4 regions of the Allobosea sp. 2RAB26 genome follow, and region 3 is predicted to be linked to each of the others. Evidence: predicted binding sites of a transcription regulator. Region 3 holds the regulator's gene; each other region holds the start of a gene.

Region 1 (5,972 bases), on a different contig from region 3:
GCCGATCAAGGCGACCGACGTGGTGATGCCGCGCGCATAGTCCGTCATGCCCTCGATGGCGAGGATCTGGTGCGCCGCCTCGCGGATGGCGCTGCGTCCGTCAGCATGGCGTGAGCCTGAATGGGCCGGGCGGCCTTCCAGCCTGACGTCGAAGCGGCCGACACCCTTGCGGGCCGTGACAATGCGGCCGCCTTCGCGCGCGGGCTCGGTGACCAGCACCGCCGCCGACTGACGCCCGATATCCTCGATCACCGAACGGGTGGTCGGCGAGCCGATCTCCTCGTCGGGCGTGAACAGGAAGATCATCGGCCGCTTGGCCGAGCCCGCCTTGGCCACATCCTTGAAGGCTTGCAGGGCGAGCCAGGCACCGCCCTTCATATCATAGACGCCAGGACCATAGAGCCTGTCGCCCTCGATCCGGACAGGCAAATCCTTGGCACTCGTCCCAACCGGGTGGACCGTGTCGAGATGCGACATGACCGAAACGGCCTTCTCGCCATTATCAAGCCCGGCCCTCAGGATGACACTGTCTCCGAGGCCGTCGCGCCCCGGCAGGCGCTCGACCGCGATCGGCAGGCCTTCGACCTCCTTGGCGACGAGGTCCATCATGCCGTTCACGCCAGGAGCGTGATGGGTGGGGCTTTCCAGCGCGATCCAGACGGACAGGGCTGAGGCGGCGGGATCTGTGTTGCTCATGAGCGCTGCACATACGCCCGTTGCCCCGGTCCGCACAAGGATTTCACGCGCCAGGGCGGAGATGCCTGCCCCGCATGACGAACCTATCGGGAGGCCCACACCTCGATCTTGACAACCGCGTCGGCCCGGCAAATAACAATATAGTTATATAACCAATTGGTAATTCAATGACACCATCCAGCCGGCTCGACACCACCTTCGCGGCCCTGGCCGATCCGACCCGGCGGGCGATCCTGGCACGGCTCGCGCTGGGTGAGGCTTCGGTGACCGAACTGGCCCAGCCCTTCGCGATGAGCCAGCCGGCCATCTCCAAGCATCTCAAGATGCTGGAGCGCGCCGGACTGATTTCGCGCGGGCGGGACGCGCAACGTCGCCCTTGCCGGCTCGAGCCCCAAGCTCTCGCCGACGCAAATGGCTGGCTCGAAGGCTACCGCCAGTTCTGGGAGACGACCTTCCAGCGCCTCGACCTCCTTCTCGACGAGATGAAGGCCGAGACTGGACAATCCGCCATGAACCCCAAAGGCCTGACCCCCAAAGGAGAGTGACGATGCTGACGACCGCCGATCTGTCCGTCTCCACGCCCAGCGACCGCGAGGTCCTGATGACCCGCCACTTCGACGCACCACGCGAGCTGGTCTTCGAGGCCATGAACCGGCCTGAGCTGCTGAAGAGGTGGTTGAGCGGCCCTCCAGGCTGGTCACTGCAGCATTGCGAGGTCGATTTTCGGGTCGGCGGCAGCTTCCGCCATGTCTGGCACGGACCGGACGGCGCCGTGATGGGTATGGGCGGCATCTACCGCGAGATCGCGCGCCCTGAGCGTATCGTCCGGACCGAACTGTTCGACCAGGACTGGACCGGGGGCGAGGCCATCGCGACGCTGGTTCTTACGGAGCACGCGGGCAAGACCGAACTCACGCTGACCGTACTCTATTCCTCGCGCGAGGCCCGCGACGGCGCGCTCCGGAGCGGCATGAAGGAAGGCGTCGCCGCAAGCTACGGGAAGCTCGACATCCTGTTCGCTAAAAGGCGGCAGGCCGCCTGAGCCATTCCACCTGAGCCGTTTCACCGATCAGTTCCGGAAGCCCTGCACTCGCAGCATTCGGGCGACCGCCCCGTGCCCCCCAAGCAAGAGGAGGAGACGACCATGCAGAAGATCACCCCGTTCCTGTGGTTCGATGGCCAGGCTGAGGAGGCGGCAAAATTCTACACCTCCATCTTCAAGAATTCGAAGCTCGGCGGCGTCTCGCCCATGGCCGCCTCCTTCGAGCTCGAAGGCCTGCAATTCACGGCACTCAATGGCGGCCCACGCTTCAAGTTCACGGAAGCGATCTCGCTCTATGTGAACTGCGAAACCCAGGACGAGGTCGATTACTACTGGGACAGGCTCGGAGACGGTGGACAGATTCAGCAATGCGGCTGGTTGAAGGACAGGTTCGGCGTCTCCTGGCAGGTCATCCCGTCAGTGCTGCCCAAGCTGTTGAGCAGCCCCGAACAGGAGAAGGCCGGCCGGGCCATGCAGGCGATGATGCAGATGCAGAAGATCGACATCGCCGCGCTTCAGAGGGCCTATGACGGCTAAAGCATCGGCCCGAAAAGTAGATTGCGGTTTTCGGGAAAGCCGATGCAAACACAGAAGGTTAGAACATCGGACCGGATGTGATATCCGGTCCGATGTTCTAAGCGGCGCGCAGTCACGGCTAGGCCCGGCGCGCGCGTCAGACGCGCCTGACGTTCCAGAAGGTCGGGAAGCTCCGCGCTCAAGTCCGTTCCTCAGCTTGCGCGACAGCGCAGCTTCAGCCCACTCGTTATTGCGGGTGCCCGATAGACGGTCCTTCGCGCCTGGACGGCGGTCGGGTCTGACTGCTCGAGCGCGAATGAATGCAATCTCGCACCGAGATTCGCGATCTAAGTCATCGAATGCCGCTTGCCGCTCTTGGCAATGATGGAGGGAGAGCCGCCCCGTCCTTCGGATACCAACAAAAAGGCCGCTCCGAACGGGTCGGGAGCGGCCTTCTGATCCTGAGGAGATTGCGATCCGCAAAGCGGTTCGCCCTCGCTTGCCCTAGAACGGGATATCGTCGTCCAGGTGGGTGCTCGACGAACGCCCGCTGCCGCCGCTGGACATGGCCGGCTGGCGCGAGCCGCCACCGCTGCCCATCGGGCTCGAACGCCCGAAGGAACCGCCGCCGCCCGAACGGTCCTCGACCGAACCGCCGCCCTCGCCATACTCGTCAGAACCGCCCTGCCCGCGGCTGTCGAGAATGGTGAGTTCGCCGCGGAAGCGCTGCAGTACGATCTCGGTCGTGTACTTCTCGACGCCCGACTGATCCTGCCACTTGCGCGTCTGGAGCTGGCCCTCGATGTAAACCTTCGAGCCCTTCTTCAGATACTGCTCCGCGACCTTGGCGAGATTCTCGTTGAAGATCACCACCGAGTGCCACTCGGTCTTTTCCTTGCGCTCACCGGACTGCTTGTCGCGCCAGGTCTCGGACGTGGCGATGCGCAGATTGACGACCGGCTCGCCGCTGCCGAGCCGGCGCACCTCGGGGTCGCGCCCGAGATTACCGACCAGAATGACCTTGTTGACGCTACCAGCCATGAGAGGCTCCATTTCCTGCGCACATCTGCAAATCCGATCGACGACCGGAGCCGGACCCTAGCGCCCGCAGACGTCACTATCAACAATGTTCTTGCTTTGTTCAAGTCCGTTTTGCAGAGTTGTCCCCTGTCTTCATCAGGATTCGCGAGGCGGCCGCCGGAGGTCGGACGAGCCTCGGCGGACGGCGGCACCGATCGCCAAACCGGACGCCCTACTCCTGACGCGAATTGTCAGGAGAAAGACAGCAGCCTATCCCGCTGCATGATATTCATGCCTGCCAGACCGCCGTGAGGCTGGCATGGCCGGGCATTTGCCCTATCTCTACGCCTTACCCGAACGGACGCCCCGATGGCCCGCAAGACCTCTTTGGCTGAACAAGCCGCCACGCTTGAGGACATGTTCGACCGCAACCGCGCGGCCGATCCGAATGCACGCGTGATTTCCGTGCGCGGCGCGCGCGAGCACAATCTCAAGAACGTCGACCTGGCGATTCCGCGCGACAAGCTCGTGGTCTTCACCGGCCTTTCAGGCTCGGGCAAATCCTCGCTCGCCTTCGATACGATCTACGCCGAGGGCCAGCGCCGCTATGTCGAGTCCCTCTCGGCCTATGCCCGCCAGTTCCTCGAGATGATGCAGAAGCCCGATGTCGACCAGATCGACGGGCTCTCGCCGGCCATCTCGATCGAGCAGAAGACGACCTCGAAGAACCCGCGCTCGACAGTCGGCACCGTCACCGAGATCCACGACTACATGCGCCTGCTCTGGGCACGTGCCGGCATCCCCTACTCGCCGGCGACGGGCCTGCCGATCGAGAGCCAGACGGTCAGCCAGATGGTCGACCGGCTGCTGGAGCTGCCGGAGAAGACGCGCGGCTATCTGCTGGCGCCCGTGGTGCGCGGTCGCAAGGGCGAATACCGCAAGGAACTGGCCGACTGGCTGAAGCGCGGCTTCCAGCGCGTCAAGATCGACGGCCAGTTCTACGAGATCCCGGACGCTCCCGCCCTCGACAAGAAGTTCAAGCACGACATCGACGTGGTGGTCGACCGCATCGTCATACGCCCCGACCTCGCCGCACGCCTGTCCGACTCGCTGGAACAGGCTCTGGAGCTCGCCGAGGGTATCGCGGTCTTCGAATATGCCGACGAGAAGGAGGAGAGCGGCGAGGCCAGGCGCATCACCTTCTCCTCGAAATTCGCCTGCCCCGTCTCCGGCTTCACCATCCCCGAGATCGAGCCCAGGCTTTTTTCATTCAACAACCCGTTCGGCGCCTGCCCGACCTGCGATGGTCTCGGCCACGAGATGCGCATCGATGCCAATCTGATCGTGCCCGACAATTCCATCTCACTGAAGAAGGGGGCGATCGCGCCCTGGGCCAAGTCGACCTCGCCCTATTACGGCCAGACACTGGACGCGCTCGCCAAGCATTTCGGCTTCTCGATGACCAAGCCCTGGTCCGAGCTGCCGAAGCAGGCGCACGATGCCATCCTGTTCGGCACCGGCACCGAGCCGGTGCGGTTCGCCTATAATGACGGGCTGCGCGCCTATGAGGTGAAGAAGCCCTTCGAGGGCGTCATCACAAACATGGAGCGGCGCTGGAAGGAGACGGAGTCCGACTGGGCGCGCGAGGAAATCGGCCGCTTCATGTCCGAGACGCCCTGCGCCGCCTGCAACGGTTTTCGCCTGAAGCCCGAGGCGCTGGCGGTGAAGATCGCCGGTAGTCATATCGGCGAGATTTCCCGCCTCTCGGTTCGCGATGCGCTGGCCTGGGTCTCCGATCTGCCGCGCCATCTCACGCCGAAGCAGACCGAGATCGCGACGCGCATCCTCAAGGAGATCCGCGACCGCCTGACCTTCCTGCTCGATGTCGGGCTGGAATATCTGACGCTGGCGCGCGGCTCCGGCACGCTCTCGGGCGGCGAGAGCCAGCGTATTCGTCTCGCCTCGCAGATCGGCTCGGGCCTCACCGGCGTCCTCTATGTGCTGGACGAGCCCTCGATCGGCCTGCACCAGCGCGACAATGAGCGCCTGCTCGGGACGCTGCGGCGCCTGCGCGACCTCGGCAATACCGTGATCGTCGTCGAGCATGACGAGGACGCGATCCTGACCGCCGACTACGTCGTCGATGTCGGTCCCGGAGCCGGCATCCATGGCGGCGAAATCGTCTCGAAGGGCACGCCGGAGCAGATCCTGGCCGACCCGAACTCGCTGACCGGCCGCTACCTCACGGGCGAGCTCTCGGTGCCGGTGCCGGCCAAGCGCCGCAAGCCGCAGAAGGGGCGCTCGCTCAAGATCGTCGGCGCCCGGGGCAACAACCTCAAGGACGTATCGGTCGAGATCCCGCTCGGGCTCTTCACCTGCATCACCGGCGTCTCCGGCGGCGGCAAGTCGACGCTGGTCATCGACACGCTCTACAAGGCCGTCGCCCGCAAGCTCAACGGCTCGATCGAGCATCCCGCCCAGCATGATCGCATCGAGGGCATGGAGCATCTCGACAAGGTCATCGACATCGACCAGTCGCCGATCGGCCGCACCCCGCGCTCCAATCCCGCGACCTATACCGGCGCCTTCACGCCGATGCGCGAATGGTTCGCCGGCCTGCCCGAGGCGAAGGCGCGCGGCTATCAGCCGGGGCGCTTCTCCTTCAACGTCAAGGGCGGGCGCTGCGAAGCCTGCCAGG
Region 2 (5,972 bases), on a different contig from region 3:
GAGGCCTTGAGCGGCTCCGGCAGGTCGGAAAGATAGGCCATCGGCGAGTTCACGATCTGCTCGGACTTGTAGATGATCCGGAAATCGTCGGCCTTGACCATGTTCTTGCGGGCCATGCGCTGCAGGTTGGATTCCTGCTCGTCGTTCCACCAGTTGGCGGCGATGTCGACGGTGCCCTGGCCGAGCGCGATGACCGCGTTCTCGTGGCTGCCGGTATAGACGACCTTGCCGAAGAAGGTCTCGGGCTCGATCTTCATGCCGTCGAGCACGAAGCGCGGCACATTGTTGCCAGAGGTGGAATTGGGATCGACGAGGCCGAGATTCTTGCCCTTCAGGTCCTCGACCTTCTGATAGGGCGAGTCCTTCTTCACGTAGAAGACGGAGTGGTAGCCCTTGGTGCCGTCGAGATTGGTCTCGATCGCGAAGGCATCGACCTTGGCGCCGGTCATGCGGGCGCGGGCGAAGGAGGCGGGGCCGTACATGCCGATATGGATGTTGCCGGCGCGCTGGCCTTCGATGATCGCGGCATAGTCGTTGGCGATGCGCAGCGTCACCTTGGTGCCGAGTTCCTTCGCGAGGTAGTTGACGAAGGGGGTGTAGCGCTCGACGACGCCAGACGCGTTCTCGGACGGGATGATGGCGAAGATCAGCTCCGGATACTTGGCTTTCCAGTCCTGCGCGAAGGCGGGAGCGGCGAGCGTCGCGGCCAGGCCGGCGGCGGCGAGCGTGAGGGTATGACGACGGGTCAGCATGGTTTGCTCCTGTTGAAGGCTGTTGGTGGTCTTTTCAGGCGTGAGTGGTCCTGGCCGGGCTTGAACCCGGCTCAGGCTGCGGTCTGCTTGGCGCGCTTGGCTTCGGCGATGGCGATGGCATCGAGCGCGTCGAGCGCCTCGGCGCCGGCATCCTTGGCCTCGATGCCGTAGAGTTCGGCCGCGATCTCGCGGGTCAGCGCCTGCGGCACGTCGTCGAACACGACCTTGCCTGCGGCCATGCCGATCAGTCGGTCGCAATATTTCGCCGCGATATCGAGATCATGCAGATTGCAGATCACGGTGATGCCGTCCTCGCGATTAATGCGGAAGAGCGCATCCATCACGACCTGGGTGTTGCGCGGATCGAGCGAAGCGATCGGCTCGTCGGCAAGGATGACCTTCGGCTCCTGGACCAAGGCACGGGCGATCGCGACGCGCTGCTGCTGGCCGCCCGAAAGGGTCTCGGCGCGTTGGGCGAGCAGATGGCCCATGTCGAGACGCTCGAGTGCGGCGATGGCGCGGATCTTGTCGTCCGGCGAGAAGCTCTTCACCAACGTCAGGAAGGCCGAGCGGTGATTGAGCCGGCCAAGCAGGACATTGGTCAGCACGTCGAGGCGGCCGACGAGATTGAACTGCTGGAAGATCATCGCGGTGTCGCGACGCCAGGCGCGCAGTTCGGCGCCCTTCAATGCGGTGACATCGCGCTCGTCGCTGATCAGGCGGCCGGAACTCGGCTCCGCCAAGCGGTTGATCATGCGCAGCAGGGTCGACTTGCCGGCGCCGGAGCGGCCGATGACGCCGACCATTTCGCCCTTCGGGATCGACAGCGAGACATTGTCCACGGCGGCTTTGCCGCTGAAGCGCTTGGTCAGGCCTTCGATACGCAGCATGAACGGTCTTCCCATCGAGGAGCGAGCATGGCGACATCCGGACATGGGCGAGGCGCAGTCCGGAGCTCATGCTCTCTTGCAGTGCGCAAACCGGTATCGGCGACAGATGACAGGGCCGTGACAGCAGGATCGGGGGCTGTGGGGCGGGGCGTCACGGAGGCTGTTGACTCGTCTGAGGCGGCGGAGTCATAAAGAACAAAATAGGAACATTTGGAGTGCCAAGACGTGAGCGATCATGCCGTCGCCGCGCTGCGGCGAAGCATTGCCGGTTTGGAAAGCGTCTCCGTCTCGCTGGGCGAGGAGGCGAGCTTCAGCCTTGGCCACGCGGCGGCCGATGCGGCGCTGGGGCCGCTGCGCCGCCATGCCCTGCACGAGATCGTGGCTGCGGCGCATCAGGCTCCAGCGGCGACGGGCTTCGTCGCCGGGCTGATCGCGCGGCTGGAGCGGCGGCCGGTCGTCTGGCTGCGGCAGGATTCCGCCGGCGCGGAAGGGGGCGAACTCTATGCGCCGGGGCTTGCGGCGTTCGGGCTCGATCCCGACCGGGTGCTTGCGGTGCGGGGGCGCGATCCGCTTGCCGTGCTGAAGGCGGCGGGCGACGCCTTTCCGCGCGGCAATGACCCGCGCTCGGGTATCGGCGCGGTGGTGATCGAGCTCGAAGGTGCGCCGGCCTGCCTCGATCTCACGGCCAGCCGGCGTCTCGTCCTGGCGGCGCGGGATGCCGGCGCGACGGCTTTTCTCCTGCGGCTGGGAAGCAGTCCTGCTCCAAGCGCGGCGACGATCCGCTGGTCGGTTTCGGCGGCGCCTTCGGAGGGACGGATGAGAGCGCATGGGCCGGGCCGGCCGAATTTTGCGGTCACGGTGCTGCGCAACCGGCATGGGGCGACAGGGCAGTGGGTGATGGAGTGGGACAGTCATGCGTATAGCTTCCGCGAGCCGCTTCCTGTCGCTCTGGTTCCCGCGCCTGCCCATCGACCGGATCAGGCGCAGCCAGGGCGCATCCGTTCGGGCAATATCGCAGAGGCCTGGCCCGCAGCCCGGCGGGCCAGCGGATGATCCTGGTCCTCTTGTTGTGGTGGGCAAGGCGAAGGGCGCCTTCCGGCTGACGAGCCTCGATGCCGAAGCCGAACGTCTCGGCCTTCATGCGACCATGGCGCTGGCCGATGCGCGGGCGATGATCCCGCGGCTGGTCGTGGTCGAGGAGGACAGGGCGGCCGATGCGGCCCTGCTCTGCGCCGTTGCCGACTGGTGCGACCGCTATACACCGCTGGTCGCGCTCGATGGTGAGGATGGATTGCTGCTCGATATCTCGGGCTGCACCCATCTCTTTGGCGGCGAGGCCGCGCTTGGCCGCGACTGCCTGCTTCGGCTGAAACGACAGGGCTTTACGCTGCGCGCCGCCATTGCCGGGACGGCGCGCGCCGCCTGGGGTGTCGCGCGCTATGGGCGCGGCGGCATCGTGCCGCCGGACGGGGAGAGCGAGGCCCTGTGGCCCTTGCCGACCGCGGCGCTTGGACTGGAGGCGGCACGGCAGCACGGGCTCGCGCGCATGGGCCTCACCCATATCGCCGATCTGGAGACGCGGCCGCGCGCGCCGCTGGCCGCCCGTTTCGGCCGCGACCTGCTCGACAGGCTCGACCAGGCGCTTGGCCGCCTGCCGCAGGCGCTGTCCCCGCGACGACCGCTGCCGGACTGTATGGCGGAGCGGCGTTTTGCCGAGCCGCTGGCGCATGAGGCCGGTATCCGGGCCGCCCTGGCCGGCCTGGAGGAAAGTCTCGCCGGCATGCTGGAAGCGCGGGGCGAAGGCGCAAGACTGTTCGAGGCGAGCTTTTTCCGCAGTGACGGGGCCGTGCGCCGTCTCGGCATCGAGACCGGGATGCCGTTGCGCGATCCGGCTGCGCTCGACCGGCTCTTCGCCCTGAAGCTGGATGCCTTGGCGGACCCGCTCGATCCCGGCTTCGGCTTCGACCTGATCCGGCTCTCGGCCGGTGCGACCGAGCCTTTCGCCGTCGATCAGGGAACGCTCGCCGCCGGGGGGAAGGAGGAGCCCGACGAAGCCGCCGCCGAGCGGGCATTGACGGAGGTCGCCGATGCGATCGCGGCCCGGATCGGCCCGGATCGCGTGCGGCGTTTCTTGGCGCAGGACAGCCATGATCCCGAGCGTGCGGCGCTGGCGGTGCCCGCCCTGCGGCATGGCGAGCTTGTACGGCTCGGCCTTTCCCCAGACTGGCCGGCACCGAGCGCTGCCCCGGAACGGCCCCTGCGGCTGCTGTCGCGGCCTGAGCCGATCGAGGTCCTGGCCGAAATTCCGGACGGACCGCCGACGCGTTTCCGCTGGCGGCGCGTGCTGCATGAGGTCGCCAAGGCGGAGGGGCCGGAGCGGATCGCCGCCGAATGGTGGGCGACGACGGGCAGGATCGCGCCGACCCGCGACTATTTTCGCGTCGAAGAGCCGGGCGGGAGGCGCTTCTGGCTTTATCGCGACGGACTCTATGGCCGCGAGGCCGCGCATCCACCCTGGTTCATGCACGGGCTTTTCGCGTGAGCGGGCTCAATGACAATCGCCTGGTCGAGGCTGCCCCGGGAGGACCAGCCGCGCGCTATGCCGAACTCGCGGTTACCTCCAACTTCTCCTTCCTGCGCGGAGCCTCGAGTCCGGAGGAACTGGTTGGCCGGGCGGCCGAACTCGACCTTGCCGGAATCGGGCTCGCCGACCGCAATTCTCTGGCCGGCGTGGTGCGGGCCCATGCGGCGATGCGCGAGGGGGGTATCGCCACAACGAAGCTGACATTCGCGGTCGGGGTCCGCCTCGTCCTGTCCGATGGCACGCCCGACCTGCTCGCCTATCCCCAGGATCGCGACGCCTATGGCAGGCTCTGCCGCCTGCTGACCCACGGCAAGATGAAGGTCGAGAAGAAGGGCGAATGCATCCTCACGCTCTCCGACCTGCGCGAATTCGCGGAAGGCATGCTGCTGATCCTGATGCCGGACCGGCGGCCGGACAGCGAGATCGCGGCGGCACTCGCGAGCGTTTTCGAATTTGCGCGCGGTCGACTCTGGCTGGGTATCGACATGCCGCATCGCGGCGACGACCGGCGCCGCGCCGATGCATTGGTGCAGCTCGCGACCAGGGCGGGCGTGCCCTGCCTTGCCGTCAACGACGTGCTCTATCATGCGCCCGAGCGGCGGCCCTTGCAGGATGTCGTCAGCTGCATCCGCGAGCATGTCCCGATCGAGCGAGCCGGGCGCATGCTGGAGGCCCATGCCGAGCGCCATCTCAAATCGCCGCGCGAGATGGCCCACCTGTTCCGGCACGCGCCGGAGATGGTGGCGGAGACGGTGCGCTTCCTCGAACGCTGCCGGTTCTCGCTCGACCAGTTGCAATATGAGTATCCGGACGAGCCGGTGCCGCCGGGCAGCACCCCGCAGGAACATCTGGAGCATCTCGCCTGGGAAGGAGCGAACAGGCGCTATCCCGAGGGCATCCCGAGCAAGGTACGCGACCTGCTGCACAAGGAATTCGCACTGATCGCGAAGCTCGATTACGCGCGCTACTTCCTGACGGTCCACGACATCGTGCGCTTCGCCCGTGCACAGGAGCCGCCGATCCTGTGCCAAGGCCGGGGCTCGGCGGCGAATTCGGCGGTCTGCTACTGCCTCTGGGTCACCGCGGTCGACCCGATGGAGGGCAATTCGCTCCTGGCCCGCTTTCTCTCCGAACAGCGCAAGGAGCCGCCCGATATCGATGTCGACTTCGAGCATGAGCGGCGCGAGGAGGTGATGCAGTATATCTATGAGCGCTATGGCCGGCTGCGCGCCGGCATCTGCGCGACGGTGATCTGCTATCGGCCGCGTAGCGCCATTCGCGAGGTCGGCAAGGTGCTCGGCCTGAGCGAGGATGTCACGGCCGCGCTCGCCAACACGGTCTGGGGCAGCTGGGGCGACGGCCTGCCGGAAAACCATGTCCGGCAGGCGGGGCTCGACCCCGCCAATCCGATGATCGCGCGCGCGGCCGCGCTGGCTACCGAACTGATCGGCTTTCCCCGCCATCTCTCGCAGCATGTCGGCGGCTTCGTGCTGACGCGCGGGCGGCTCGATGAATGCGTGCCGATCGGCTGGGGCGGCATGAAGGACCGCAGCTTCATCGAGTGGGACAAGGACGATATCGACGCGCTCAGGATGATGAAGGTCGATGTGCTCGCGCTCGGCATGCTGACCTGCATCCGCAAGGCGCTCGACCTGATCGCCCTGCACGGGGGCAAACGCTGGGAGCTGGCGACGATCCCACCCAAAGATGGCGAGGTCTACGACATGCTCTGCCGGGCCGATGCGA
Region 3 (5,972 bases):
CTCGTCCTCGACCACCGTCTCGCCGGTCTGCGGCGCGCGCAGGCGGATGACCGGCTTCACGCCGGCCGGAGCGGTCGCCGGATCGCGATCGCGCCAGCGTCCGTCATAGCGCATGGGACGGCCCTCGGCGCGCGCCTTCTCGCGCATCTCCTCGAGTTCCTGTGGCGTCGCATAGCAATAATAGGCCTTGCCGGCGGCGAGCATCTGCTCGGCGACCTCGCGGTGCCGGGCCGCACGGGCGAACTGGTAGACGGTCTCGCCGTCCCAATCGAGGCCGAGCCAGGACAGGCCGTCGAGAATCGCCGCGATGGCCGGCTCGGTCGAGCGTTCGCGGTCGGTGTCCTCGATGCGCAGCAGCATCTTGCCGCCATGGCGACGGGCATAGAGCCAGTTGAACAGCGCGGTACGCGCGCCGCCGATATGCAGGAATCCGGTTGGAGACGGCGCGAAGCGCGTAACGACCGCATCACTCATGAAAGGCAGGCTCCGGCAGGACGGGAAATGAGGCCGACAGAGCGGCAGAGGAACAAGACGTCGATGGGACATGACAACCGACGCCGCCCCTGTAACATGCTGATGGGGCCGACGTTAAGCGCAAGATCGCATCTGGTTGGCTGCCCGAGGGACGGCCTATGCGCGATGCGCCGCCAGACCCGAGCCGGCTGCGCGGCGCGCGTGTTCGCGCCGTACCATTCCGCATTCCGGAGATACGGTTTCAGGACGCTGCCATTCGGTTGCTTCTCGCCGAATGGCGCGCGCGTTTCCTGGGCGCCATCGCGCTCGAGGCCGGACGCAGAAGGCTGTTCCTCTGGCTGCCGGTGCTGATGGGAGCCGGCATCCTGCTCTATTTCGCGGCTGATCGCGAGCCATCCCTCTGGGTCCCGCTCTCCGGCTTTGGTATCTCCGCTGCGATGGCAGCGCTGTCGCGCGCCCGACGCCCGGTCATGCTCGCTTGCGTCGGCCTTGCTGCCATCTTCGCCGGCTTTGGTGCCGCGGCCTGGCGCACGGCGACGATCGCAGCACCGATGCTCGATCGAATGCGCGTGGGACAACTCACCGGCTTTGTCGAATCGGTCGAGGCGCGCGACGCCGGCGCGCGCCTCGTGATCCTGGTGACCGGCATTGCCGGGGTGGAGCCTGAACGCCTGCCACGGCGGGTTCGGGTCAACGTCAAAGGTGGTTCGGTTTCGCCGGGCGATCACATCGCTGCCGTCGCGCGCCTCCTGCCGCCGCCCGGTCCAGTGCGACCAGGTGGCTACGACTTCGGGCGCGACGCCTTCTTCCGAGGGCTTGGTGCAGTCGGGACCATCCCCGGAAAGATCGCGCTCGCCCCACCACCCTCGCAGCCACCGCTCGAGCTTCAGATACGCGCGACGGTCGACCGGGCGCGCAATGCGCTGACGGAGCGCATCGCCGGGATCGGGGGAGGGCAGGCTGGCGCGATGGCGGCGTCGCTGGTTACTGGCAAGCGCGGCCTCATCACGGAGGCGACCAATATCGACCTGCGCGCGGCCGGAATCTATCATATCATCTCCATCTCGGGCCTTCACATGGTGCTGGCCTCCGCCACGATCTTCGGCCTGGTCCGTGGCCTGCTGGCGCTATCGCAAACGCTGGCATTGCGCTGGCCCATAAAGAAACTCGCCGCCCTGGCCGCGATGCTCGGCGCCACGGCCTATTGCATCTTCTCGGGAGCCGAGGTCGCGACGGTGCGCTCGCTGATCATGACATTGGTCATGCTCGGTGCGATCCTCGTCGATCGCCCGGCGCTCAGCATGCGCAATCTGGCTCTCGCTGCGATGATCGTTCTGCTGCGCGAGCCCGACGCGCTGCTTGGTCCAAGCTTCCAGATGTCCTTTGGCGCTGTCGCGGCGCTGATCGCCTTTGCCGAGCGCTGGGAGGATCGCGGCCAGTCCGAGGCGCCGGCGAACCTGCCTTGGCCGCTACGGCCGATCTGGATCGCGGTGGTCGGGCTCACGGTCACGACCGTGCTGGCGACGGTCGCAACCGCACCGTTCGGTGCCTATCACTTCCAGACCTTCAACCCCTTCGGTCTGCTCGGCAATGCGCTCGCCTTGCCCTTCGTTTCCCTGATCGTCATGCCTGCCGCTGTCTTCGGCGTGCTCGCCTATCCTTTCGGCCTGGATTGGCTGGCTTGGGCGCTCATGGGAGTCGCTTCGGATTATGTGCTGCAATCCGCGCGCTGGGTTGCGGGATTCGACCACTCCGCAGTGATCATTCCTGCATTCGGGGCCGCGGCGCTCGCATGCTTTGCCGCCGCGCTCCTCTGGATCACGCTCTGGACGACACCGCTGCGCTTCCTGGCCGTCGCCCCCCTGATCGCGGGACTGCTCGTGGCAGCGAAGCCCGACAGGCCCGACATCCTGATCGAACGCGATGGTTCCGGCATCCTGGTCCGCGGGGGCGATGGTCGCATGATCCTGGCGGGGCATCCGAGCCGCTTCGTGCTGCAGCAATGGCTGAACGCAGATGGCGACAATCGCCGGCCTGACGACAACAGCCTGCGGGAAGGCGCGGCCTGCGACACGTTGGGTTGTGTCGTCCGCAGCAAGGATGGACGAAGCGTTGCCTTTGCACGTGATCGCCTGGCCATCGTCGAGGACTGTCGGCGCGCCGATCTCGTCATCACGCCGATTCCGTGGAACGCTCCGTGCGCAGCACGACTGATCGACCGCAGGGCATTGTCGCGCCATGGCGCGACCGCCCTTGTCGGCAACAAGGGCGGCTGGCGTGCCCATCTATCAGAGCAGGATGGTGTCGATCGTCCCTGGAGCCGCAAGCGGGAGCGGCCTGCAAGCACGCCGGCTTTGCCGCTGGCGGCTGTCGAAGAACACGAGCCGCTTCAGTAGCGCCGCATCAGGTTGACCAGGCGGCCCTGAATCTTGACTCGGTCCGGTCCCAGCACCCTTGTCTCATAGGCGGGATTGGCAGCCTCGAGCGCGATCGAGGAGCCGCGCTTGCGCAGTCGCTTCAGCGTTGCTTCCTCGTCATCGATCAGAGCCACGACGATATCCCCGGTATTGGCCGTGTCCTGACGCTTGATCACCACCGTATCGCCGTCGAGAATGCCGGCTTCCACCATCGAGTCGCCGCGAACCTCGAGGGCAAAATGTTCACCGGGGCCAAGCATGTCGGCAGGTAGTGCCACGCTATGGCTGCGGCTCTGGATGGCGGAAATCGGTGTACCGGCGGCAATCCGCCCCATGACCGGAATCGCAACCGTGGAGCGCACATCTTCGTCCGGGGGCGGTGCGATCGGCCGGACCTTGCCAAGCCCCCCCTGGACGACGGAGGGGCTGAACCGTCCGCGCGTCGCCTGAGGGCCGCCGGCCCCTTCGGGCAGCTTTATGATCTCCAGCGCTCGGGCTCGATTGGGAAGGCGGCGAATGAACCCGCGCTCCTCCAGCGCCATGATCAGGCGATGGATACCGGACTTGGAGCGCAGATCGAGCGCGTCCTTCATCTCGTCGAAGGAGGGGGGCACCCCTGTCTCGCGCAGGCGTTCCTGGATGAAACGAAGCAGTTCGAACTGTTTGCGTGTCAGCATGGTTCCCGCCGGCGCTCTTTGTATGGAATCGAAACAAAGCACGAACACCATACAGGTTCGCGTTGTGTTCCGCAAGCGCGCTCAGCGTAGGCGGATGATCCGGCAGTTGTCGCCTTTGTTTGCCGGCGCAGCAAACGATTCGCGAATGAGCAGCGCGTCGGCGCGGGCAAGAGTGGCCAGCATCGATGAATCCTGCTTGGCGAAGGGCGTTGCCAGCCATCCTTCCGGAGTGAGCGTCAGTTCCGACCTCATATAGTCCCGCCGCTCATCATTTGCCGGCAAATTTCTTCCGACGATTGCAGGCTCACTCAGATCGCGTTCGGGTTCCGGTACGCCCAGGAGGGTCCTGAGCAGCGGTACGACGAAGAGATGCCCGCAGACGATGGACGAGACGGGGTTTCCGGGCAGGCCGAGCGCGACCATGCGGCCGAGGCGGCCCATCATCATCGGCTTGCCCGGCCGCATGGCGATCTTCCAGAAGCCGAGCGCCATGCCTTGACCGATCAACGCTGCCTGGACGAGATCGTGCTCACCTACCGAGGCTCCTCCGAGGGTGATCAGCACATCGGCATCGGCCTTTCGTGCCTGGCCAATCTTGTCGGCGAGATCGGCATGATCATCGCGGGCAATCCCGAGATCGAGCGCCGTGCCGCCGGCCTGCTCGACCAGCGCGGCGAGCGCAAAACTGTTGGACGCGACGATTTGGTCGGGTCCAACCGGCTCGCCGGGCTGGACAAGTTCGTCGCCGGTCGCGAGGATCGCGACCAGTGGCTTGCGACGCACAGTGAGCATGGGGTGGCCCATGGCTGCCGCGAGGCCGAGGCTCGCACTGTCGAGCCGGCTGCCGGCGAGAAGCAACACTTCGCCCTCGGAGAAGTCCAATCCTGCCTGACGAACGAACTTGCCGCGCTCGGCGCCCTCGCGCACGCGGATCGTCGCAGTGCCGACGCCGTCCGCATTCTCCTGAATCAGGATCGTATCGGCGCCCTCCGGAATCGGAGCACCGGTGAAGATGCGAACAGCCTCATTGGAGCGGACCATCCCTGAGAAGGAACGACCGGCAGCCGATTCGCCGATGACACGCAATTCATTTGCCGGCGCAATATCGTCTGCGCGAACGGCGTATCCGTCCATTGCGGAGTTGGCAAAGGGGGGCTGGGTCCGAAGCGCCTGCAGGTCGGCGGCGAGCACGCGCCCTGCGCAATGTGCGAGTGGCAGGGTTTCTGATGGTGTCGGTGCCGGAACGCTGTCGATCAGCGCCTTCAGGGCGACGGGGACGGGCGTGAGGCTCATCGCGCAGTTTCCGGGAGATCGAAGGTGCCGGATTTTCCACCTGACTTGTGGACGAGCCTGATGCCTTCGATCCGCATCGCCCGGTCGACCGCCTTGACCATGTCGTAAACTGTGAGGCAGGCGACGCCGACGGCGGTTAACGCCTCCATCTCGACTCCGGTCTGTCCCTTCATCTTGACCTCAGCGCTCACGCGCACCCCGGGCAATGTCTCGTCCAGGGTGAGGTCTACGCTGATCTTGCTGATCAGCAGCGGGTGACAGAGCGGGATCAGTTCATGCGTGCGCTTGGCGGCCATGATTCCAGCCAGGCGCGCCGTGCCAAGCACGTCGCCCTTCTTGGCGTCGCCATCGCGCACGATCGCCAGAGTCCCGGGCTGCATGACGACACAGCCCTCGGCGACAGCGATGCGCGAGGTCTCCTTCTTGTCGCCAACATCGACCATATGGGCCTGGCCGCTGGCGTCGAGATGGCTGAGCTTGCTCATGCTGCGCTGCGCGCAGAACCGGTCAGGAGATCACGGGTCGCAGCGGCGACATCGTCCTGCCGCATCAGGCTCTCGCCGACGAGGAAGGTGTTGACGCCGGCGCGCTGCAACCGTGCGATGTCGGCATGACTGAAGATGCCGCTCTCGCCAACGATGATGCGGTCCGCGGGGACGCGCGGTGCAAGTCTCTCGGTGACGGCGAGATCGACGGCAAAGCTGCGAAGGTCGCGATTGTTGATGCCGAGCAAGGGGCTGTCGAGCTCGAGGGCACGATCGAGCTCAGCTTCGTTGTGAACCTCGACCAGCACGTCGATGCCGAGTGACTTTGCCGTCTCGTTCAGCGCGCGGGCTGTCCCGTCATCGACGCCGGCCATGATGATCAGGATACAGTCGGCGCCCCAGGCGCGAGCCTCGAAGACCTGATAGGGGTCATAGAGGAAATCCTTGCGCAGGGCGGGCAGGCCGCTTGCCGTGCGCGCCTGCTGCAGGAATTCCGGCTGTCCCTGGAAAGAGGGGGCATCGGTCAGTACGGACAGGCAGGCCGCGCCGCCATCGGCATAGGCGCGTGCCAGCGATGGCGGGTCGAAATCGGCGCGGATGAGCCCCTTGGACGGGCTGGCCTTCTT
Region 4 (5,972 bases), on a different contig from region 3:
TTGACGGCGAAGACTGTCTTCGAGAAGGGGCGGATCGTTCGCTTCGAGCAGGCCGAACTCGCACCGATCCTCGGCGCCTCCGGGCGGCCGCTGCATCGTTCGCGCTATTTCGACACGGAGAGCCTGACGATCGCCGATGGCGTCGCCTATATCGGCGTCGAGCGGACGCATGACGTCCTGCGTTTCGAATGGGCGCGGTATGGAGTCGAAGCGCGTGCCCGCATCGTCCCGGTACCGCGCGAGGTGAAGCGCCTGCCGAGCAATCGCGGGCTGGAGGCGATTGGTGTCGTTCCTGCCGGGCAGCCGCTTGCGGGCGCGCTCGTCGCCATTGCCGAGCGCTCGGGCGGGGAAGACGAACCGACGCTCGGCGTGATCATCGGGGGGCGGCAGCCCGGCCTGTTTCAGGTGCGGCACCATGGCGGCTTCGATATCACCGATCTGGCCTTCCTGCCCGGCGGAGACATGCTTCTGCTGGAGCGCTGGTACAAGCCTCTGCGTGGTGTCGGCATGCGGATTCGCCGCGTTCCCGGCGCAAGCCTCCGGCCGGGTGCGATGCTTGACGGCCCCTCCCTGATCGAGGCCGATCTCGGCCAGGAGATCGACAATATGGAAGGGCTTTGCGTCCATCAGGATCATGGCAGGACGATCCTGACCCTGATCTCGGACGACAACTTCTCTTTCCTGCAGCGCACCGTGCTGCTGGAATTCGAGTTGGGATAAGGGGACGAGCGTGACTTCAAGCTCGCTCTTGCGGCGAGCACAAGTCCTGAATGTGCCGGCGATCAAGCACCGAGAACGGATGATACGGGGCTGGCCACTGCGTCCTATGCAAACGAAAAAAGCGGCCTTGCGGCCGCTTCATTCATTCCGTGAAGGAGCCGCGCGATCAGTTGGTCGCGAGCTTCTTCTCGATGTCACGCTTCAGCGTGAGTGCGCCGGTCGAGAGGTTGCCTGCCGGCTCCTTGACCAGGAAGGCGTCAAGTCCGCCACGGTGATCGACCGTACGCAGGGCGTTCGCCGAGACACGCAGGCGCACGGAGCGGCCGAGCGCGTCCGAACGGAGCGTAACATTGACGAGATTCGGCCGGAAGACGGTCTTCGTCTTGCGGTTCGAGTGGCTGACGAGGTGCCCGGTGAGGGTGGCTTTCCCGGTCAGTTCGCAACGGCGAGCCATGATATCGTTCCCTTGGAACCGGTTGTCTCAAACAAAAATGCCGACACGCGACGTGCCGGCCCACGAGCACCGGAAGTCAAATTGAAGTCGCGGGTCTATAGCCAAGGCCGGCTGCTGCGTCAAGGACCGCGACTGATTCCATAGCACGATCGGGGCGGCCGCAGCGTGGCGGCATTGCCACTCGCCAAATTCGGTAAAAGGGGTCACGATTCGGACCGATTCGCAGTGCATGCCGGTGCGAAGCATGCCGTCCGGAGGAGTTGGATGAAGCCCGCCATCGCGTCGTCCCTGGCCGGACGTGGTCTCGCTGCGCTGGCCCTGGCCTCCGGCTTTGGAGCGTCTTCGGCCGCGGCGGCCTCGTTGGAGGCCAAATATGATGTCTCCCTGCTCGGCCTGACGCTCGGCACCGCCCATCTCAGTGGCGGCATCGACGGCAGCAGCTACAAGCTCGATATCGTCGCCAAGATGACGGGCCTGGTCGGCAGCTTCACGGGCGGACGCGGCTCAGGTGCCGCAACCGGCAATCTTCATGGCGGGCGCCTGTCGCCTGCGACCTTCGCGGTTTCGTCGGCGAACTCAAGCGAGAGTCGCACTGTGCGCATGGCGCTCGACGGCGGCACGGTGCAGGCCGTGGATATTGCGCCGCCGATCGACGACAAGCCCGATCGCGTGCCGCTCAACGAGAGCCACAAGCGCAATGTGGTCGATCCGATCAGCGCCTTCCTGATGCCCGTGGAGGGCAAGGGCGGGAATGGTGCCGCCTGCAACCGGACGCTGCCAATCTTCGACGGCGCTGCGCGCTATGATATCAAGTTGAGCTATTCCGGTTCGCGGCAGGTGAAGCTCGAGGGCTATAGCGGCCCGGTCACGATCTGCCAGGCGCGGTATGTGCCGATCGCAGGGCATCGGGCCCTGCGGCCGAGCACCAAGTTCATGACCGAGAATCGCGAGATCAACACCTGGCTCGCCCCCGTCAACGGCACCAATGTGATGGTGCCGATCCGCATCTCGGTGAAGACCATGATCGGGACGGCGGTCATCGAGGCCTCGAGCTTCAGGGTCGATCCGACCACCACCACGGCCGCGCGGCAGAACTAAGCCGCAGCGCGTTCACTCGCTTTTGTCGTTGCAGTAATCTCACCCAGCCAGTCACGGATCGCCGTCCCGATTGCACTGGGGTGATCCTCCTGCAGGTAATGCGCGCCGGGGCCGAGATTGATCAGGCGGCAATCATGCAGCCCCGCCGCGAACCGATCCGCCTCGGCCGGAGAGATCAGCGCCCCCGGATCGCCGCAGAACAATAGCTTCGGATAGGTGGACGCACGTAATGCTGCGTGGTCGCGCTCGCTGACGGCATGGACATCGGCCGGGGCGCCCGCAATGGGGAGCTCGTTGGGCAGTCGGAGGATCGGCCTGCGCGATTCGGGTGTTGGAAACGGCGCTCGATAGGCATCCAGCTCTTCATCGCTCAAGGCCCGCAGGACGGCAGCGGGCAGGACCCTCTCGATAAAGACATTGTCCTCGAGAATCAGCTTCTCGCCCTGTCCCGGCGTCCGGAACGCCCTGAACAGCTCACGCGCCTGCGGCCGCTGATGGAATGCATCCCAGCTTGCAAAGGGCTGGATGAATTCCATGAAGGCCAGGCCGATCATGTCGCTGGGGTTACGGGAGGCATGGTGGAAGGCGAGTGCCGTGCCCCAGTCCTGGGCGACGATGACCATCCGTTCTAGGCCCAGTTCTGCGATGAAGGCGTCGAGATAGCGGACCTGGTCGGTGAAGCGATAGGCGATGTCTGGCTTGCCGGACTGACCGTAGCCGATCAGGTCGGGGGCAATGCAGCGCGCCAGCGGCGCGACGTGCGGAATGATATGGCGCCAGATATAGGAGGAGGTCGGGTTGCCGTGCAGGAAGAGTACGGTCGGCCCCGCAGAGCCGGCCTCGACATAGGACATGGTCGAGCCGAGGACGGGAATCTCCCGGCGCAGCCATTCGGATGCGAGTCCAGGTGACTGGGTCATGGCGATGCCCTTCTTCCAAACAGCGTTGCGAAAAGGATGGCCTTGAAGCGTTCGAGCGGAACCGGGCTGCGATCGACCTTCATGCGCAGGATCGCGCCCTGCCAGGCGGTGAGCAGGAAATCAGCGAGGTCGTCGGCGCTGAAATCCGTCGCGATCTCGCCGGTGGCCTGGCCTTCGGCAATGCATGCCGCAAAGGGCTCTCGCCAAAGGACGAAGATCTCCGAGAGTCGCTGCCGCAACCGTTCGCTATTGGGAGAGGTCTCGACGCTGAAATTGCCGATCATGCAGCCGCGCGACCAATCGCCGGCTTCGAGCTTGGTCGTGATCGCGTCCAGATAGCGCCGCAACCGCGCGGCTGCGGGCAGGGAGCGGTCGGCTAGGGCTTCATCGACGAGGCCGCCGACATAGGCGAAATAGCGATCGAGCACTTCCTCGGCGAATTCCTCCTTCGATCCGAAATGATTGGTGAATGAGCCAGGGCTCGCTCCGGCTGCAGCGACGATCTCGCGTATGCCGGTGGCGGAATAGCCGCTTCTCCAGAGTAGATCGCGGCCAGCGGCGAGGAGATTTTCACGAAGGGATGGCTTGCTCATGAAGATAAAATACGTACGTACGTATTATTGTCAACGCTCCGGGAAACGCCCGATCGCCAAGGTGTCGGACGGGAGGCGGGTCTCGTCCGAACGGCCCGCTGAGGCGATGGCTCAGGCTGGTTCCGCGCCGTTGCGTACGCAGAAATCACACGGCGGCCCCTCGTTTCGCCGTGAGCACGACATAAATAGCGCGGAGGACTGTCGGCGCCCGGCTGTTTACGCTGGTCGCGAAAATGAGTGGATCAAGCTCGTGTCACGATTCCAGATATGGTGGTGCGTGCGGCCGTCCCCGCGATATCTTGCCGTGAACGAATCCCGATTCTGCCGGAGTCAGCGATTCGGGCTTGCTTCGTTCAGGACTCGTTCCGCAGCTTAATTTCGGCGCTCCAGCTTGTGCCAAGGTAGGACGCTTTCCCCGGCGTCTGCTGCCGGCAAGGGCCCAAAGGAAACGATCGGTCGCGTCTTGATTTCAGCACGCTCTCTTCCGCCCTCGGTTCGTGCGCAGGGTGTCACAGCAGTTCTCGGGCCCACCAATACCGGCAAGACGCATCTGGCGATCGAGCGGATGGTGGCGCACCCGACCGGAATGATCGGCCTGCCGTTGCGCCTGCTGGCGCGCGAGGTCTATGGCCGCGTGGTCGAGAAGGTCGGCCCCGAGGCGGTGGCGCTGGTCACCGGCGAGGAAAAGATCAAGCCGCAGCGGCCCCGCTTCTGGGTCTGCACCGTCGAGGCCATGCCGCGCGATCTCGCCGTCGATTTCGTCGCGATCGACGAGATTCAACTCGCGGCCGACCTCGACCGCGGTCACGTCTTCACCGACCGCCTGCTGAACCGGCGCGGACGGGCCGAGACGATGCTGATCGGCGCGGGCACCATGAAGCCGCTGATCGAGCAGCTCATTCCCGGGGTGAACGTCGTCACGCGTCCACGCCTGTCGCAGCTCACATTTGCCGGCGACAAGAAGATCACCCGCCTGCCACGACGCAGCGCGATCGTCGCCTTCTCCGTCGAGGAGGTTTATGCGATCGCTGAACTGATCCGTCGGCAGAAGGGGGGAGCCGCCGTCGTGCTCGGCGCGCTCTCGCCGCGCACGCGCAATGCCCAGGTCGAGATCTACCAGTCGGGCGACGTTGACTATCTCGTCGCGACGGACGCCATCGGCATGGGGCTCAATCTCGATGTCGATCACATCGCCTTCGCGTCGGACCGGAAATTCGACGGCCATCATTTCCGCAAGCTGAACCCCGCGGAGTTCGGCCAGGTCGCCGGGCGCGCCGGCCGCCATCTGCGCGACGGCACCTTTGGCACGAGCGGGCGTTGCCCGCCCTTCGACGCCGAACTGGTTGAGGCGATCGAGAATCATCGTTTTGAATCGGTGCGGCAGCTGCAATGGCGCAATTCCGATCTCGATCTGCGCTCCGTCGACGGGCTGATCGCCAGCCTGAACGTCCAGCCAACCGAGCAGGGGCTGACCCGTGCGCTGATCGCAGAGGACATGACGACGCTGGAGGTTCTGGCCCGCGATGCCGATGTCAGGCCGCTGGCGCAGGGCCGTGCAGCAGTCGAGCGGCTCTGGGAGGTGTGTGGCCTACCTGATTATCGCAAGATCGCGCCGATGCAGCACGCTGATCTCGCCACCACGCTGTATCTGCGCCTGATGCGCCACGGACGGCTCGATCCGGCCTGGTATCGCGCCCAACTCGATGCGCTTGACCGGACCGATGGCGAGATCGACACGCTGTCTGCCCGCATTGCGCAGGTCCGAACTTGGACCTATGTCGCAAACCGTCCTGACTGGTTACCTGATCCAGAGCATTGGCAGGGGGTGGCGCGTCTTGTAGAGGACAAGCTGTCGGACGCTTTGCACGAGCGGCTAGCCAGCCGTTTCGTCGATCGGCGCACGAGCGTGCTGATGCGTCGTTTGCGGGAGAATGCAATGTTGGAGGCTGAGGTCACCACGACGGGCGATGTGCTCGTCGAGGGACAGCATGTCGGGATGCTTCAGGGATTTCGCTTCACGGCGGATCCCAAGGCTGGCGGGCCCGAGGCGAAAGCCTTGAACATGGCCGCGATGAAGGCGCTTGCCAGCGAGATCGAAGCGCGCGCCGCGCGTGTCGTGCTCGCGGCTGATGATGCCTTCGTGCTTTCGCATGACGGGCTGGTGCGCTGGATCGGTGAGCCGGTCGC

The links. Region 3 encodes LexA, which represses DNA repair genes until DNA is damaged. Its sites were predicted from a motif close to TGTTCNNNNTGTGTTCNG; they were not measured.
Region 1: a site for LexA is predicted at 3,382-3,399, ahead of ssb (single-stranded DNA-binding protein). Genes of this name have one in related genera too.
Region 2: a site for LexA is predicted at 1,834-1,851, ahead of AB4118_RS01195 (ImuA family protein). Genes of this name have one in related genera too.
Region 4: a site for LexA is predicted at 4,136-4,153, ahead of AB4118_RS30130 (helicase-related protein). Genes of this name have one in related genera too.

What each region holds. Positions count from the first base shown of each region.
Region 1 covers NZ_JBFRGS010000005.1:78,673-84,644, reverse strand. The annotation lists gene AB4118_RS10870 (M20 family metallopeptidase) at 1-696, opposite strand, end outside; gene AB4118_RS10865 (ArsR/SmtB family transcription factor) at 864-1,241, shown strand; gene AB4118_RS10860 (SRPBCC family protein) at 1,244-1,738, shown strand; gene AB4118_RS10855 (VOC family protein) at 1,841-2,275, shown strand; gene ssb (single-stranded DNA-binding protein) at 2,759-3,295, opposite strand; gene uvrA (excinuclease ABC subunit UvrA) at 3,692-5,972, shown strand, end outside.
Region 2 covers NZ_JBFRGS010000001.1:255,037-261,008, forward strand. The annotation lists gene phnD (phosphonate ABC transporter substrate-binding protein) at 1-752, opposite strand, end outside; gene phnC (phosphonate ABC transporter ATP-binding protein) at 824-1,642, opposite strand; gene AB4118_RS01195 (ImuA family protein) at 1,868-2,695, shown strand; gene AB4118_RS01200 (Y-family DNA polymerase) at 2,715-4,184, shown strand; gene AB4118_RS01205 (error-prone DNA polymerase) at 4,181-5,972, shown strand, end outside.
Region 3 covers NZ_JBFRGS010000012.1:73,698-79,669, reverse strand. The annotation lists gene gltX (glutamate--tRNA ligase) at 1-474, opposite strand, end outside; gene AB4118_RS22315 (ComEC/Rec2 family competence protein) at 633-2,870, shown strand; gene lexA (transcriptional repressor LexA) at 2,864-3,568, opposite strand; gene AB4118_RS22305 (molybdopterin molybdotransferase MoeA) at 3,650-4,861, opposite strand; gene moaC (cyclic pyranopterin monophosphate synthase MoaC) at 4,858-5,346, opposite strand; gene trpC (indole-3-glycerol phosphate synthase TrpC) at 5,343-5,972, opposite strand, start outside.
Region 4 covers NZ_JBFRGS010000024.1:44,805-50,776, forward strand. The annotation lists gene AB4118_RS30105 (esterase-like activity of phytase family protein) at 1-720, shown strand, start outside; gene rpmB (50S ribosomal protein L28) at 887-1,174, opposite strand; gene AB4118_RS30115 (DUF3108 domain-containing protein) at 1,439-2,272, shown strand; gene AB4118_RS30120 (haloalkane dehalogenase) at 2,269-3,192, opposite strand; gene AB4118_RS30125 (TetR/AcrR family transcriptional regulator) at 3,189-3,785, opposite strand; gene AB4118_RS30130 (helicase-related protein) at 4,252-5,972, shown strand, end outside.